DNA from 3 places in the Bacillus sp. N5-665 genome. Region 1 is predicted to be linked to each of the others. Evidence: riboswitches for the same ligand, from Rfam matches in the RefSeq annotation. Region 1 holds a riboswitch; each other region holds the start of a gene.
What was found. A riboswitch is a leader RNA that binds a small molecule or an ion and turns the genes downstream of it on or off. The one in region 1 is predicted to bind lysine.
Positions count from the first base shown of each region.

Region 2: linked by a shared signal. The riboswitch ahead of MNO09_RS15165 (amino acid permease) and the one ahead of MNO09_RS26610 (amino acid permease) in region 1 are both predicted to bind lysine.
Region 3: linked by a shared signal. The riboswitch ahead of MNO09_RS22170 (aspartate kinase) and the one ahead of MNO09_RS26610 (amino acid permease) in region 1 are both predicted to bind lysine.

Region 1 is NZ_CP093325.1:4,674,464-4,679,077, reverse strand. It holds gene MNO09_RS26610 (amino acid permease) at 1-1,163, opposite strand, end outside; lysine riboswitch at 1,310-1,496, opposite strand; gene gapN (NADP-dependent glyceraldehyde-3-phosphate dehydrogenase) at 1,675-3,114, opposite strand; gene MNO09_RS26600 (ABC transporter ATP-binding protein) at 3,704-4,614, shown strand, end outside.
Region 2 is NZ_CP093325.1:2,455,156-2,459,769, forward strand. It holds gene MNO09_RS15155 (DNA alkylation repair protein) at 1-671, opposite strand, end outside; gene MNO09_RS15160 (iron-sulfur cluster biosynthesis family protein) at 705-1,010, opposite strand; gene MNO09_RS15165 (amino acid permease) at 1,124-2,590, opposite strand; lysine riboswitch at 2,703-2,895, opposite strand; gene MNO09_RS15170 (GNAT family N-acetyltransferase) at 3,219-3,668, shown strand; gene MNO09_RS15175 (sulfite exporter TauE/SafE family protein) at 3,708-4,614, opposite strand, start outside.
Region 3 is NZ_CP093325.1:3,829,352-3,833,965, forward strand. It holds gene MNO09_RS22155 (YndJ family protein) at 1-1,388, opposite strand, end outside; gene MNO09_RS22160 (DUF4166 domain-containing protein) at 1,394-2,005, opposite strand; gene MNO09_RS22165 (DoxX-like family protein) at 2,009-2,917, opposite strand; lysine riboswitch at 3,109-3,295, shown strand; gene MNO09_RS22170 (aspartate kinase) at 3,495-4,614, shown strand, end outside.

The sequences.
Region 1 (4,614 bases):
GGAATGAGGTAGGCTAGTGTTGATACGGTAATAACGAATGTATAAGCTTCCGCAATTGTTCCGGATAGTGTTGAGAATAAGAACACTTGCGACATAATGTTTGTTAGTCGTAATGAGTAAATTGGACTTCCTTTTTTATTTGTTTTCGTGAAGAAGGAAGGGAAGAAACCTTCTTTTGCTGCTTGATACGGTACTTCTGAGCTTAATAAAATCCAGCCTAATATAGAACCGAATAGGGAAGTAAGAGCAAGTAATGCCATCAGTTTCCCGCCGCCATGACCCATTGCAGCATTTAATGCATCTGCTAATGGACGTTCAGAAGCTTGTAATTTATCAACGTGAAGTACACCCATTGTTAAAATGGTAATTCCTAAGTAAATCGCAACTGTAATAAGTAATCCTGCAACTGTTGCGCGTTTTACTGTTTTAGGAGAGGTAGCACGGTTTGATAAAAGTACTGCCGATTCAATTCCGATAAATGCCCAAAGCGTTGTAAGAGCAGCTAAATTTACTTGTGAAAGAAGGCCGTGTGATACACCTGATTTATCGATCATCGGTGTGTACCATTGTCCAAACTTAGAAGCTTCGAATGCAAATAATGTAACGACGATGAATAAAAGGAATCCAGTTACTTTCGTTGTTGTTGCTAAGAAGTTTAGCTTTCCAGCTCCACTTACACCGTTTGTTAATATAATATGAGTTCCCCAAAGTAAGATGGAACAAATCGTAAATGTAATTAGTTTTCCGACTTCTATGTTAAAAGAACCGATTGAAAATAGTAGTCGTGTATCTTTCATAATTGGGAAAAAGAGTGATAAATATCCCGCGAAAGATGTAATGATGGCAACGTTACTTGCCCAGTTTGCAACCCAATATCCCCATACCATACTGAAACCAGCCATTTTTTTCTTTTTTGGTGATGAGAATAAAGCATATGCATGACTTTGTGGTCCTGTCGTTAAATCAGGACGACGAATTGCTAAATTACCGAAAACAAGAGCTAGCATTAAAACACCAAACCCTGTTGTTAACCAAGCTAAAGTGACACCGAGAGGGCTTGCTGTTTGTGCCAACGTACTTGGCACCATGAAAATACCAGCGCCAACCATGTTACCGACAACGAAAGCTGTTAGTACCCAAAAGCCCCATTTTTTTTGTTGCATAGAAAATACCTCCAAAGTTAGTATAACCAAGTCAAGCGAGGAGATATGTATGTCTTCTTAGTAGAGAAGAAAAGTCCCAAACAAAACAAAAAAAGCACGTAATTTGCCGCTACATGCTTTCTATCTTATAAGAAACCCACGACATACCTCTCGATAGCTCTCCACAAACGAAACGTTTCGTTTGTGACAGTTCTGCACTTATTAAATGCAGACCCAGCAAGTGTGCATGGTGGACACGACTTACTTCGGCAATCATTCCTTTCTCATTCCTTCATCAATGCCACTACATCTCCTGAAACGATACTCTTAATGATTGCAACCTCTACCTCACCGAGATACGAATGAGGATTTAAATATTAAATTAACGTAGTTAAGAGTAACAAATGTATTTTTATACGTCAATGGATATAGTAATAATCAGATTATAGAGAAGAGTTTGTTATTAGGAATGAATAATTATTTGATATAAAAAGAAGCTAATCTAAAACTAGATCAGCTTCTACATATAAGATTAAACGAAGTTTAATACAGTTACTTTTTCACGTGTCATAGACTCAAGGCTCTTACGAATACCTTGTGCGCCCATACCTGAACCTTTTACACCGATGAATGGGAAGTGGTCAGGGCCGCGCTCTGTGCGTCCGTTAATTTGAACAGAACCAGTTTCGATTTTGTTAGCAATTGCAAATGCTTTGTTAATGTCTTTTGTGAAGACACTTGCTTGCAAGCCGAACTCTGATTTGTTAGCAATCTCAATTGCTTGCTCATCTGAAGAAACACGGATGATTGGAAGGATTGGGCCAAATGGCTCTTCCCAAGCAACTTTCATTTCTTCTGTTACGTGGTCGATTAATGTTGGGTAAATTAAGTTACGCTCACGTTTGTTACCGATAACGATTGTTGCACCTTTTTCAACAGCGTCGTCAACTAAACCTTGAACGAAGTCAGCAGACTTGTCGTCGATTAATGGAACGATTGTGCTGTCTTGTTCTGGAGATCCAACTGATAGCTCAGCTACTTGCGCTTTTAATAAGCTAACAAGCTCGTCTGCTACGTTTTCGTGTACAAGTACACGTTTAATAGCAGTACAACGTTGACCAGAGTAAGAGAATGCACCGCTTACGATATGGTTTGCAGCATCTTGTAAGTCAGCATCTTCACGAACGATACCAGGGTCTTTACCACCAAGTTCTAATACAAGTGGAATCATTGCAGCTTTTTTCGCTAAATGTTTACCTGTGTTTGTACCACCTGTGAACGATACCATATTGATGCCTTCGTGTTCTACTAAGTAGTCACCAATTACAGAACCGCGTCCTGTAGCTACGTTTACAAGACCTTTTGGAAGGCCAGCTTTATGAAGTGCTTCAACCATTTTAATACCACTAATTGCACCTTGAGTTGCTGGTTTGAAAATAACAGCGTTACCCATAATTAATGCTGGTGCAAGTTTTGCAGCAGATAAGTTTACTGGGTAGTTAAATGGTGCGATTGCTAATACAACACCAAGTGGTGCGCGTTGGATGATCGCAAGTTTAGATTTCGTTCCGCCAGGGAAGCTATCGCCCATCATGCTTTCTCCGTGCATATGAAGAGCTTCTTCGATTGTGTAACGAATGAAATCAGCTGTACGAACAACTTCTTTCTTCGCATCTTTATAACCTTTACCGACTTCTTTCATAATGATATCGGCAATTTCATCTTGCATATTTACGAGCTCATCAGCCCATTTATATAAATATTTTGCGCGATCTTGTAGAGAAGCTTCCGCCCATGATTTTTGAGCTTCTTTTGCAGATGCAATTGCTTCATCTACTTCTCCGCGAGTAATTGCTTGTACTTGTCCAATTACTTCGTGTAAGTATGGAGATGGAATTTCGATTGTTGCTCCCGAAGAGCTTTCTCTCCATTCTCCGTCTAAATAAAATTTGTACGTATTGCTAGTTGTCATGATTAGTCCTCCTAAAATAGCAACTTGTAAGAGTGAGTATAAGGTGATTGTAGGGTGTTTGATAGCATTTTTCAAATGAAATGTTTGTGAAAACGATTTCTTATTCTTTTTTTATTTTGTATGCCCTTTCTTACAGAAGATTCCCTTATTTCAAAATGATGTAGCGTATATTTTTATTCGATTTGTAAAAAAATAATTGACAGAATACTCAATAAAGTTGTAAGATTATAAATGGAAAATAAATGAAGGGGGTGTGCGTAATGATTGTAATCGTAAATGTAATGGGCTTAGCTCTGTTAAATGGCAGAAAACATTCATATCATTACGCAACCCGTGCGGATATATAAGGCATCTTTGTCTTATAAAAAGCGTACGTTGCGTATATCGTAACGTACGCTTTTATGCATTTTTGTGCATATCGTCAAGCGGCGGTATGCTTTTTTTTGTTTATTTTCCACGTTACTATATAAAAATTTGGAAGGTGGAAAAATGTGATGAGACTGTATGGATTACGAAATGTAAATGTGATGGGTCTGGATAGTGGGTAAAGAAATGGGAGTGAAACGAGAACGAGAAGGGAGAGGTTACATTGTTATCAGTATTACTAAAGCTAAAATGGTTTTTTAAAGAGCATTGGAAGAGATATAGTATCGCCATTGGAGCTCTTTTAATTGTGAATATAGTTGAAGTCATTCCCCCGAAAGTGTTAGGGGTTACGATTGATAATATAAAAACAGGAACGTTAACGAATGCGGCAATTATGCAATTTATTCTTATTTTAATAGGGGTTACGGTAATTGGATATGGTCTTACTTTCGTTTGGCAACATCAGCTGTTTGGGGGAGCATTCGTACTGGAGAAGACGATGCGCTCTAAGTTTATGGGGCATTTACTTAAGATGACACCGACGTTTTATCATAAAAATCGTACTGGTGATTTAATGGCGAGAGCGACAAATGATTTAAAAGCAATTGCTATGACAGCTGGTTTCGGTATATTAACGCTCGTGGATTCGAGTTTATATATGCTTACAATTGTCTTTATGATGGGATTTACAATCAGTTGGGAGCTTACATTTGCGGCGCTTATACCGCTTCCGATTATGGCGTATGCGATGAACATATATGGAAAGAAATTGCATGAGAGATTTACAGTTGCGCAAGATGCGTTCGGAGATATGAATGATAAAGTACTCGAATCGATCGCCGGCGTGCGCGTTATTCGTGCATACGTACAAGAGAATGCAGATGAGGGAAGGTTTCATCATTTAGGAGATGACGTCTACGAAAAAAATATGAAGGTAGCGAGAATTGATGCATTATTCCAACCAACTGTTAAAATGCTTGTTGGCCTTAGTTATTTAATCGGTTTAGTGTATGGTGCGTATCTTGTATTTCAATCAAAGGTGACACTTGGTGAACTTGTTTCATTTAACGTGTATTTAGGGATGATGATTTGGCCGATGTTTGCAATTGGCGAATTAATTAATGTTATGCAAAG
Region 2 (4,614 bases), 2.2 Mb from region 1:
TGTTGTAACCATTGAAAAACGAGTTCTTTATCTTCTTTCGTAATATCGTTAATATGATTGGCTACTGATTTTTGGACATATTTAGAAGGATCATTCATTAATGGCTCAAGAAGCTTTAAATTATTTGTAAAGTCACCTTTCAGAGCTCCCATTTTTTTAGCCCACGGAAGTCTTGGTCTTGTACCTTCGGAAACTAATCTTCTAATGTGGCTGTTTTCGTCATGAATCCACTGTTGTAATATGTGTAGTGTGTCTTCATGGTATGTTTTGAGAAAAGGCCGAATGGCATATTCAGCAGTATTCCTTTTTGTTATTGCATACATGGCGTTACATGAGGTTTCAAAATCGTTAAGCCCATATTTTTCAACGTATTTTGCAATAGGCATGTACATATATCCGTTTGTAAATGTGCCTACTTCTGTTGTGTTTTCTGGCCCCAATGTTTTCAGTAAAATATGTATTGCTGCATTAAAATCTTTTTGTAATGCATCGTGTAATTCATCTGCTATTACTTCTATACGTTGCTTTAACTCTAATTTTTCAACTTTACATGTTACGGAAGATACGAAGTTTCTTTTCGGAAAATTAGGATCGTGTTTACAAATAGAATCAGCCATTATTTCTGCTAATTCTTCATTAAATAAAAATTTTAACGGAACATATTTACCCATTTTTTCACCTCATTTGTCAGCTGAAAACAATTTTTATTTTTTAATCGACAATCCATAAACTAAAGTCTCACTCGGAGTCGTAATACTAAAACCTGTCGTCTTATAATCAAGTTTCACCGTATCACCAGTGTAGTCTTTCGTGAATGAATCCATTTGTACGATAAACTCGGCATCTTTATATACAACATCATCTGCATCATATGTATCCCAAATTAAATCAACATCAACGAAAATACTACAAGAGTTTGTCATTGTTCCTCTAATGCGAATGATCTTTTTATCTTCACGTTCTAATTTATGTATAGCTGCTTTTGCTTCATCAGTAATACGAATGTTCATGGTATCCCAACCTTTATATATATTTCCTTTATTATTGCAAAAACAGGAGAAATAGGGAAGGGAGAAGCATCGGAATAAAAAACGAGCAAACATATTTGTTTGCTCGTTTCACTTTATTTCAATTCACATTTATCGAGCGGAATCACTTTCGTTTTCTTCGTAAATTTATATCCTAACCATAGTACTAAGAAGAGTGGTAAACCGATGTAAGAAACGAGTACACCGTTCCAATCGATTGATTCGCCCATAAATGCGCCGTAGTTTTGACCTAAAATTACGATGACACAAAGTGCAAATGCGAAAATTGGACCGAACGGGAACCATTTTGCTCTATATGGTAAGTCTTTCAAATCTTTTCCTTGTGCGATATATGCTTTACGGAAACGGTAATGACTAATTGCAATTCCGACCCATGCGATAAAGCCAGACATTCCAGATGCGTTTAATAACCAAATGTATACAACACCGTCACCGAATAAAGAGGCAATGAAAGCGATACTACCGACAATTGACGTTACGATTAATGCGTTAACAGGTACACCGCGGCTATCTAATTTACCAAGAAACTTTGGTGCTTTTCCTTGGCGAGCTAAGTCCCAAAGCATACGAGTTGATGCATACATACCAGAGTTACCAGCAGACAATACTGCCGTTAAAATAACAGCGTTCATAACAGAAGCAGCAAAGGCAACGCCCGCTTTTTCAAAAATAAGTGTAAATGGACTTACTGTTACATCGCTTGCAGCAAGGCTTTCAGTCGTATAAGGAATTAATAAACCGATAACGAGAATCGCAAGGATATAGAATAAAAGAATACGCCAAAAGATAGAACGAATTGCTTTTGGAATGTTACGCTCTGGATCAGCAGTTTCACCAGCAGCTACACCTAATAATTCAGTTCCTTGGAATGAGAACCCAGCAGCCATAAATACACCGATAATTGCCATAATGCCGCCATTAAATGGTGCATCTGCAACAGTGAAGTTTTTAAAGCCAACAGATTCGCCGCCCATAATTCCGAAAATCATCATAAAGCCGACAATTAAAAAGATAATAATAGTAACTACTTTAATAAGTGCGAACCAATATTCAGATTCACCAAACCCTTTAACAGATAAATAGTTTAAAAGGAAAATAATAGCTAAACATAATCCACTCCAAATAAGAGAAGGGGTATCTGGGAACCAAAATTTCATAATTAATGTTACAGCCGCGAGTTCAGCAGCAATTGTAATGGCCCAGTTATACCAATAGTTCCATCCAAGTGCAAAGCCAAGGGATGGATCAACAAATTTTGTTGCATACGTGCTAAAAGATCCGGTAACAGGCATGTAAGCCGCGAGTTCAGCTAAGCTTGTCATTAAAAAGTAAACCATAATTCCAATTGCGGCGTATGCGACTAGTGCACCGCCAGGACCAGCTGTATGGATGACACCACCGCTGGCAAGAAATAGTCCGGTACCGATTGTACCACCGAGAGAAATCATCGTAAGGTGACGAGATTTTAATCCGCGTTTTAATTCACCTTGTCCTTGTGTAGTTTGCGTTTTAGAGGTAGATTGATTTGTTGCGCTATTCATGTTCAACACTCCTTTTCTTGTAGGTTAGGAAGGAGCGGGGGAGAAAAATACAAAAAACCGCCAAAGGAATTAGGCGGAACGTTTCACAAATAACCACCCCATCATACCCTTCCGTTAAGATAGCACCCCACGTTTACACGGTAATTTTGTAAACGTGACAGTTCTGTTCCTTTCGGAGACAGCCCCAGCTCATATTTCCAGAGAAGAAATATAAACTTCGGCAACTTTTCCTTTCAAACGGAGTTGGTGACATTCTCTGTGTCTCGTCCGTTTTACTCATAAAAGTCGCAACCTCTACCTCATCGGATTGATGAGGATTTGATATATTGCTAAGATTTTTAATATATGGCAATTGTAATGACTTTCTGAATATATTGCAAGATATTTTGTTAGGAAAAGTCAAAAAATATCGGTTATTGTATAGGAAACGCTTGCAAAACTCCACCCGAACCTACTGTTATGTAACAAAAAACAAATAAAGAAATTGTTATACAAATGTTTCGCAAAAAATATTGAAAAACCCTTTAAAAATAAAAGAAAATTCTGAAAATATAATTCGACATTCATAATAAGGTCATATTTTTTGTTATAATTAAAAAAACGTTTAAGCAAAAAAGGGGAAATTAACATGAAATTAGAAACAGAAAGACTCTATATAGTACCGTGTACAGAAGAGGGTATGCAAGTTGCTAACGAGCAAGGATATAACAGTGGTCCGCATATTGTAGGGCATGTAGAAAATGTAAAACAAAATAAGGTTTTATTACCTTGGGGCGCGTGGTATGTCATTCGCAAAGAAGATGACATCGTTCTAGGTGATATAGGATTTAAAGGGAAACCAAATGAGGAACATACAGTAGAAATTGGTTACGGATTTATTGAGAAATATTGGAATAAAGGGTATGCGACAGAAGCTGTAAGAGAATTAATAAATTGGGCTTTTCAAACAGGAGAAGTAGAAACGATTATTGCGGAGACACTTCTTGAAAATGATAGCTCGATTCGTGTATTAGAGAAATTACATATGAAGAGAATTGACACTACAGAAACGATGATTAATTGGAAAATAGAAAAATAAAAAATACCGCTCGAAGTATATCGGGCGGTATTTTTATCGTTATGGTAGCATTTGTTTTTGATCATTCGGATATCCGGCTGTCGATGCGTTAGAACGCTTGGAATGATTGCGAACAGCAATGAAAATAGAAATAATAACGACAAGACCAACTGCCACGTAAGAAAGTGAAATAATAGTTGGATCAACTTTAAATGTAGTAAGCAATGTACGAATGTTTGTAAAGATAATAAGGCCACCAACTAATACGCCAAGTAAATGAGAAGGAACGATGCGTACTAGCCATGCAGCGATTGGTGCCGCAACGATACCACCGAGCATGAGAGAAAATACCCAAACCCAGCTTACTTGTTCCCATCCAAGTGAAATGAAAAATCCAATTGTTGCAGCGAGTGAAACAGGAAATTCGCTCGTATCTACAGATCCGATAACTTTTCTAGCTTCATTTCCTCTTGCCAAAAGTACAGGTGTCGTAATCGGACCCCAGCCACCACCACCAGTTGAATCAACGAATCCAGCGAATAAGCCAAGCGGAACAAGCTGTTTTGCAGACATACGTTTATTTGAAGTAACAATTTGTTTTTGAATGATGAATCGTAATAAAATATAAACCCCTAAAGTAAATAAAAATACGGAAATGTACGGTTTAATTACATCGCCAGGTAAATTGCTTAAAAAACATGCCCCAATAAATGCGCCAATTGCTCCTGGTAATGTAAGCCTGGAAACGGTATATTTATCAACGTTTCCAAATTTGATGTGAGATGCACCAGAAGCGGCGGTTGTAACGACTTCAGCTAAATGAACAGATGCGGAAGCTACAGCTGGTGCGATACCAAACATTAATAATAGTGAGGTAGATGTTACCCCGTACGCCATTCCAAGTGCCCCATCAATCAATTGAGCGAAAAATCCAATAATAGCAAAGACAATTAATTTCTGCATAAAT
Region 3 (4,614 bases), 850 kb from region 1:
AAAACCCCCGTCATATTCGAATATGGTAAAGGTAATGCAATATTCATATATGTCTCGCTCTTATATGTGTGCTTTGAGTAAAGAGCTACAAAAATAGATTCTCCTGCTTCATTTTTTCTTAGCCAAGCCCTTACATTCTCTCTTCCATCTTTCTCATCTATTATCCCGACGATAGAGCCATGCATCGTTTCCCACTTACCGCCCATTCCTAAATGTATTTGTCCTACACGCTTACTCATTTTCTCATAGCAAAATGCAACCGGACGAAACCAACGAGCCCACTTAATATGCGATTGTAACTCATACTCTTTTGTATTTTCATAAAAACGAGTAATACTTAAAGGAATCTTCGCCATGTCAAATCCCTCACTATGAAAATCGTTCATATTATCAACTAAACCTTTGTATTCCTTGCTATCTATTAAACTTCTGTTATGTAAAAATGCTTCACCAACTGTCGTATTTCCTATTAACCTGCTCATTGGTTTCCCGTAATATTTATGATTCGGAGCACTCTTTTCAATCATCCAGCCGACAAATGCGGGTAACGCTACTCCAATTCCATTGACAACACCGTGAATCCAAACCATTTGAGCAATTGTAATCGTCATTACATGTTTCAAATTCCCATATGAATATACAAGTGAAAACATAATTGTTACCATGAGTGTGCTAGAAGATATGATTAGGAGAACTTTTGCACTAACAGCATTAAATTTCGTACACCAAACATAAATCCCATAACTATAAATAGCACATAAATATAGGAACACTGCAAAAAATTCAAATACCCTCGAGTACGTAATTCCTATTGCAACTGTCATAGGTGAAATGACGATGACAAACATAATAGCATCATATACTTTACTTCTCTTTTCTCTTTTCCTCCCAATTAAACCAGCTGATAACGGCAATAGAAATGCCGAATAATGAAAGTGTGCAGCTGTAAGCAAAACAATGTCGGAACTAAAGTGCATAATGGAAAGCTTTGCTACAGAAGCAAAAAACCAGAAACCACCTAAAAACAAATACATAAACGCACTATCGATAGCTGTCTCCTCTAACGGTTTCCATCCTCTTTCTAGCAATCTACTTATACCAAATAACGCAACAATTCCTGTATATACAAACCAAAGTAACGCAAAGAAATAATGATTTGTTACGAAAGCTAACGTTGCATTAATTGCTGCAATTGGATATAGCGGCGATACAAATTTATAAAAGAATACATACGATCCATTTCTTGTTTTCTTATCAATGATGCAAAATGACATCGGTATAAATAACAAAATAGATAATAAAATAATTGCTTCCACCGGGTTTATATTTGACCACTCACATATTAGAAAAATAATATAACAAGCAAACCCAACTATTATATTTTTCATATCATTTATTTCCTCTCTACAAATGTTCCCTTATATGAAAATAATGAACCAATTAACGGATTGCTTACTTGTACATGAATTCGAAAGCATTGTAGTGTTTCATCATAACTTTCTACAATGTTGGCCTCTCCGTATAAAAACCTAGGTAACGGGACTTTCCTTCCAAACATGTAAAACCATTGTTTCTTTGAAGAAATATGCATTGCCCCCACCTCATCAATATGAAAATTCAATGTAGAAACAAGTATTTGCGGTTCACCAAAATAATCTAAAATTTCATTATTCTCTTCATCCATCTGCATAATGGCGTTAAAGTATCTTTTCTTATTATGAAAATAAAAAGTACGATTCCACCGCACAAGTTCATTTCCATGTTCATCTCGCTCAGCGGTATTATGTATTGTAAATGGCACTTCCTTCCCCCGCTCAGAGAAAAACATTCTAAACTTCGATGCAATTTTTAATATCAATTTTACGAAAAAAGAACCTCCGTAAATTTCATCCATTTCTCCTTCTCCAGTAAAGCTATTTTCTTCCGTGATCTCATAGCGTTTCTGTAATTTCGGATGAAGTTTTTTATAAGAATCCCCTAATAGTCTTTCATACATATTAGCCATACATTATTCCTTTCTCTTCCTCTTGCAATTTTTTGCACTCGGTAAATCAGAACTATTTATATAACCGACAATCGATAACCCCATAAGTAGAACGTTTAATGTAATTGGATTAAACGGCTCTGTAAAGCTTACGATATTCGTAAAACCCGCCGCTATCGTTAAGGCTATTAACATAAAAATATGTACGATAAATACTTTTCGTTTTGGAAATGGCAACAGCCATATGGCACCAAAAATAATTTCTAATAATCCAATTATTTTAAGTACAAAAATACTATATTCCGTTGAACCAATTATCACAGATAGCATTTTTACTTCTTCTGAATGAGTAAACACTAGTTTCGGCACTATTCCTTGATACATCCATACAAAAGCAAACAAAAAACATACAAGCCAATATGTCATTGTTCTTCTAATTAGTAATCTCGGATGAAGTCCCTTTTCTAACCATAATTTTAAAGCATCAAAACTCCAAGCAGTCGCCCAGCCTAATAACGGACGAAACATATAGAAATCTATTACATTTCCTATACGACCAAACCTCGTATCGTAATCATATTGCGTCTCAAAATGAATGTGTTCTTTACGCGGTGTATACTTCCAATAACCACGCCCTATTTGAATAAGTGATAATTTATTATCTGTCCAAAATTTTAAAGAAGAAATCCGTTCACCCGTTTCTTTTCTTATTTCTCCTATCGATTCCCCTTCACCAGCTATTTCAAGTCCTAATCCAATTTTAGTTTTATATAAAAACTTCTGCGGTTCTCCTTCTTTTTTCTCTAAATACGAAATTTCAGTAAAGCGAGCATCCCATTCTGTATGTATATCTGGTTCCTGTGTATATCCCCATAATTTTTCCATTGTTGTGTTCATTTCTGCCGAAACATAAATAGGCTTTTTCCCCTTCATTCTTCCGCCTCCTATGCACTATAAATTTAATGTACATGCTATGAATTTATTTTGCTACAATTTTCACAAACTCCTTCAAAAAAAGAAAGAATTTTTAAAATTTATACAAAACACTTGATTCCCCGAAAAATTTAAATTATTATAAAACAAATGTTACCAACAACTTCATAAATCAAACACTCTCGCCTAAAACGTGAGATAGAGGTTGCGATACTTATGATTATTCTAATGGAGACACAGAGATGTCTATGAAATTAGATGAAAGGAAGTATTGCCGAAATCGATAATTTTCTCTGCATTTATCGATTGGGGCTGTTTTCGAATAGAAACAGAACTGTCATATGTACAGAAGTGTATGTATGAAGAGCTATCTACAAAAAAGAGATATCATTTTTATGGTATTCCTTTTTTGGCGGTTTTTTTATTAGCTCCGTTTTCTGTTTCCCTTTTCCTGTAACAGCACCATCCTCACTTATTTGAGATGGTGTTTTTTGTTTTTCTCTGGTAACTACAGGAATATTGGGATCTATATATGTCCTAATCTATTCTTAAAAATGGATGAAAGAAGGAATTCGTAATGGAAACGATTGTACAAAAATTTGGTGGCACTTCTGTTGGAAGCGTTGAGCGCATTCAACATGTAGCAAATTTAATTATTGAAGAATATGAACGAGGACATAGTATCGTCTCTGTCGTTTCAGCAATGGGAAAAAGCACAGATGAACTCGTAGCACTTGCTAACGCGATTTCAGAAAATCCGAGTAAACGCGAAATGGATATGCTTCTATCAACAGGTGAGCAAGTTACTATTTCATTATTAACGATGGCACTACAAGCAAAAGGTTATAACGCGATTTCATTAACAGGATGGCAAGCTGGTATTACGACAGAATCTGTACATAGTAGTGCACGGATTACTGACATTCATACAGATCGAATTCAATCTTATCTTACTGAAGGTACGATTGTTATTGTAGCTGGCTTCCAAGGAGCCAGTGAAGAACATGAAATTACAACGCTTGGACGCGGTGGTTCTGATACAACTGCTGTTGCATTAGCTGCTGCACTGAAAGCAAAAAAATGTGATATTTACACGGATGTGACCGGTGTATATACGACGGACCCACGAGTTGTAAAAGATGCTTATAAATTAGATGAAATTTCTTATGACGAAATGCTAGAACTAGCAAACCTCGGTGCTGGTGTATTACACCCGCGTGCTGTTGAGTTTGCTAAAAATCATAATGTCATGTTAGAAGTTCGCTCAAGTATGGAACAAGAAAACGGAACAATTGTAAAAGGAGAATGTAACATGGAACAACAATCAATCGTTAAAGGTATTGCATTTGAAGATAATATTACACGCGTCACAATGAAAGGATTAGAACAAGGTGCACTCTCAACAGTTTTCTCTACATTGGCAACAGCACATATTAATGTAGATATCATCATTCAAAGTATTACAAATGAAGGAACTGTTCACCTCTCCTTCTCAATCCATTCTAATGATTTAAAAGAAACATTAGAGGTATTAGAACAAAATCAAGAAACACTTCACTATGAATCTGTAGAATATGAAAATTATTTAGCAAAAGTATCCATTGTAGGATCTGGTATGGTCTCTAATCCAGGAGTTGCTGCGAATATGTTCACTACTTTAAAAGAAGAAGATATTCATATTAAAATGGTAAGTACAT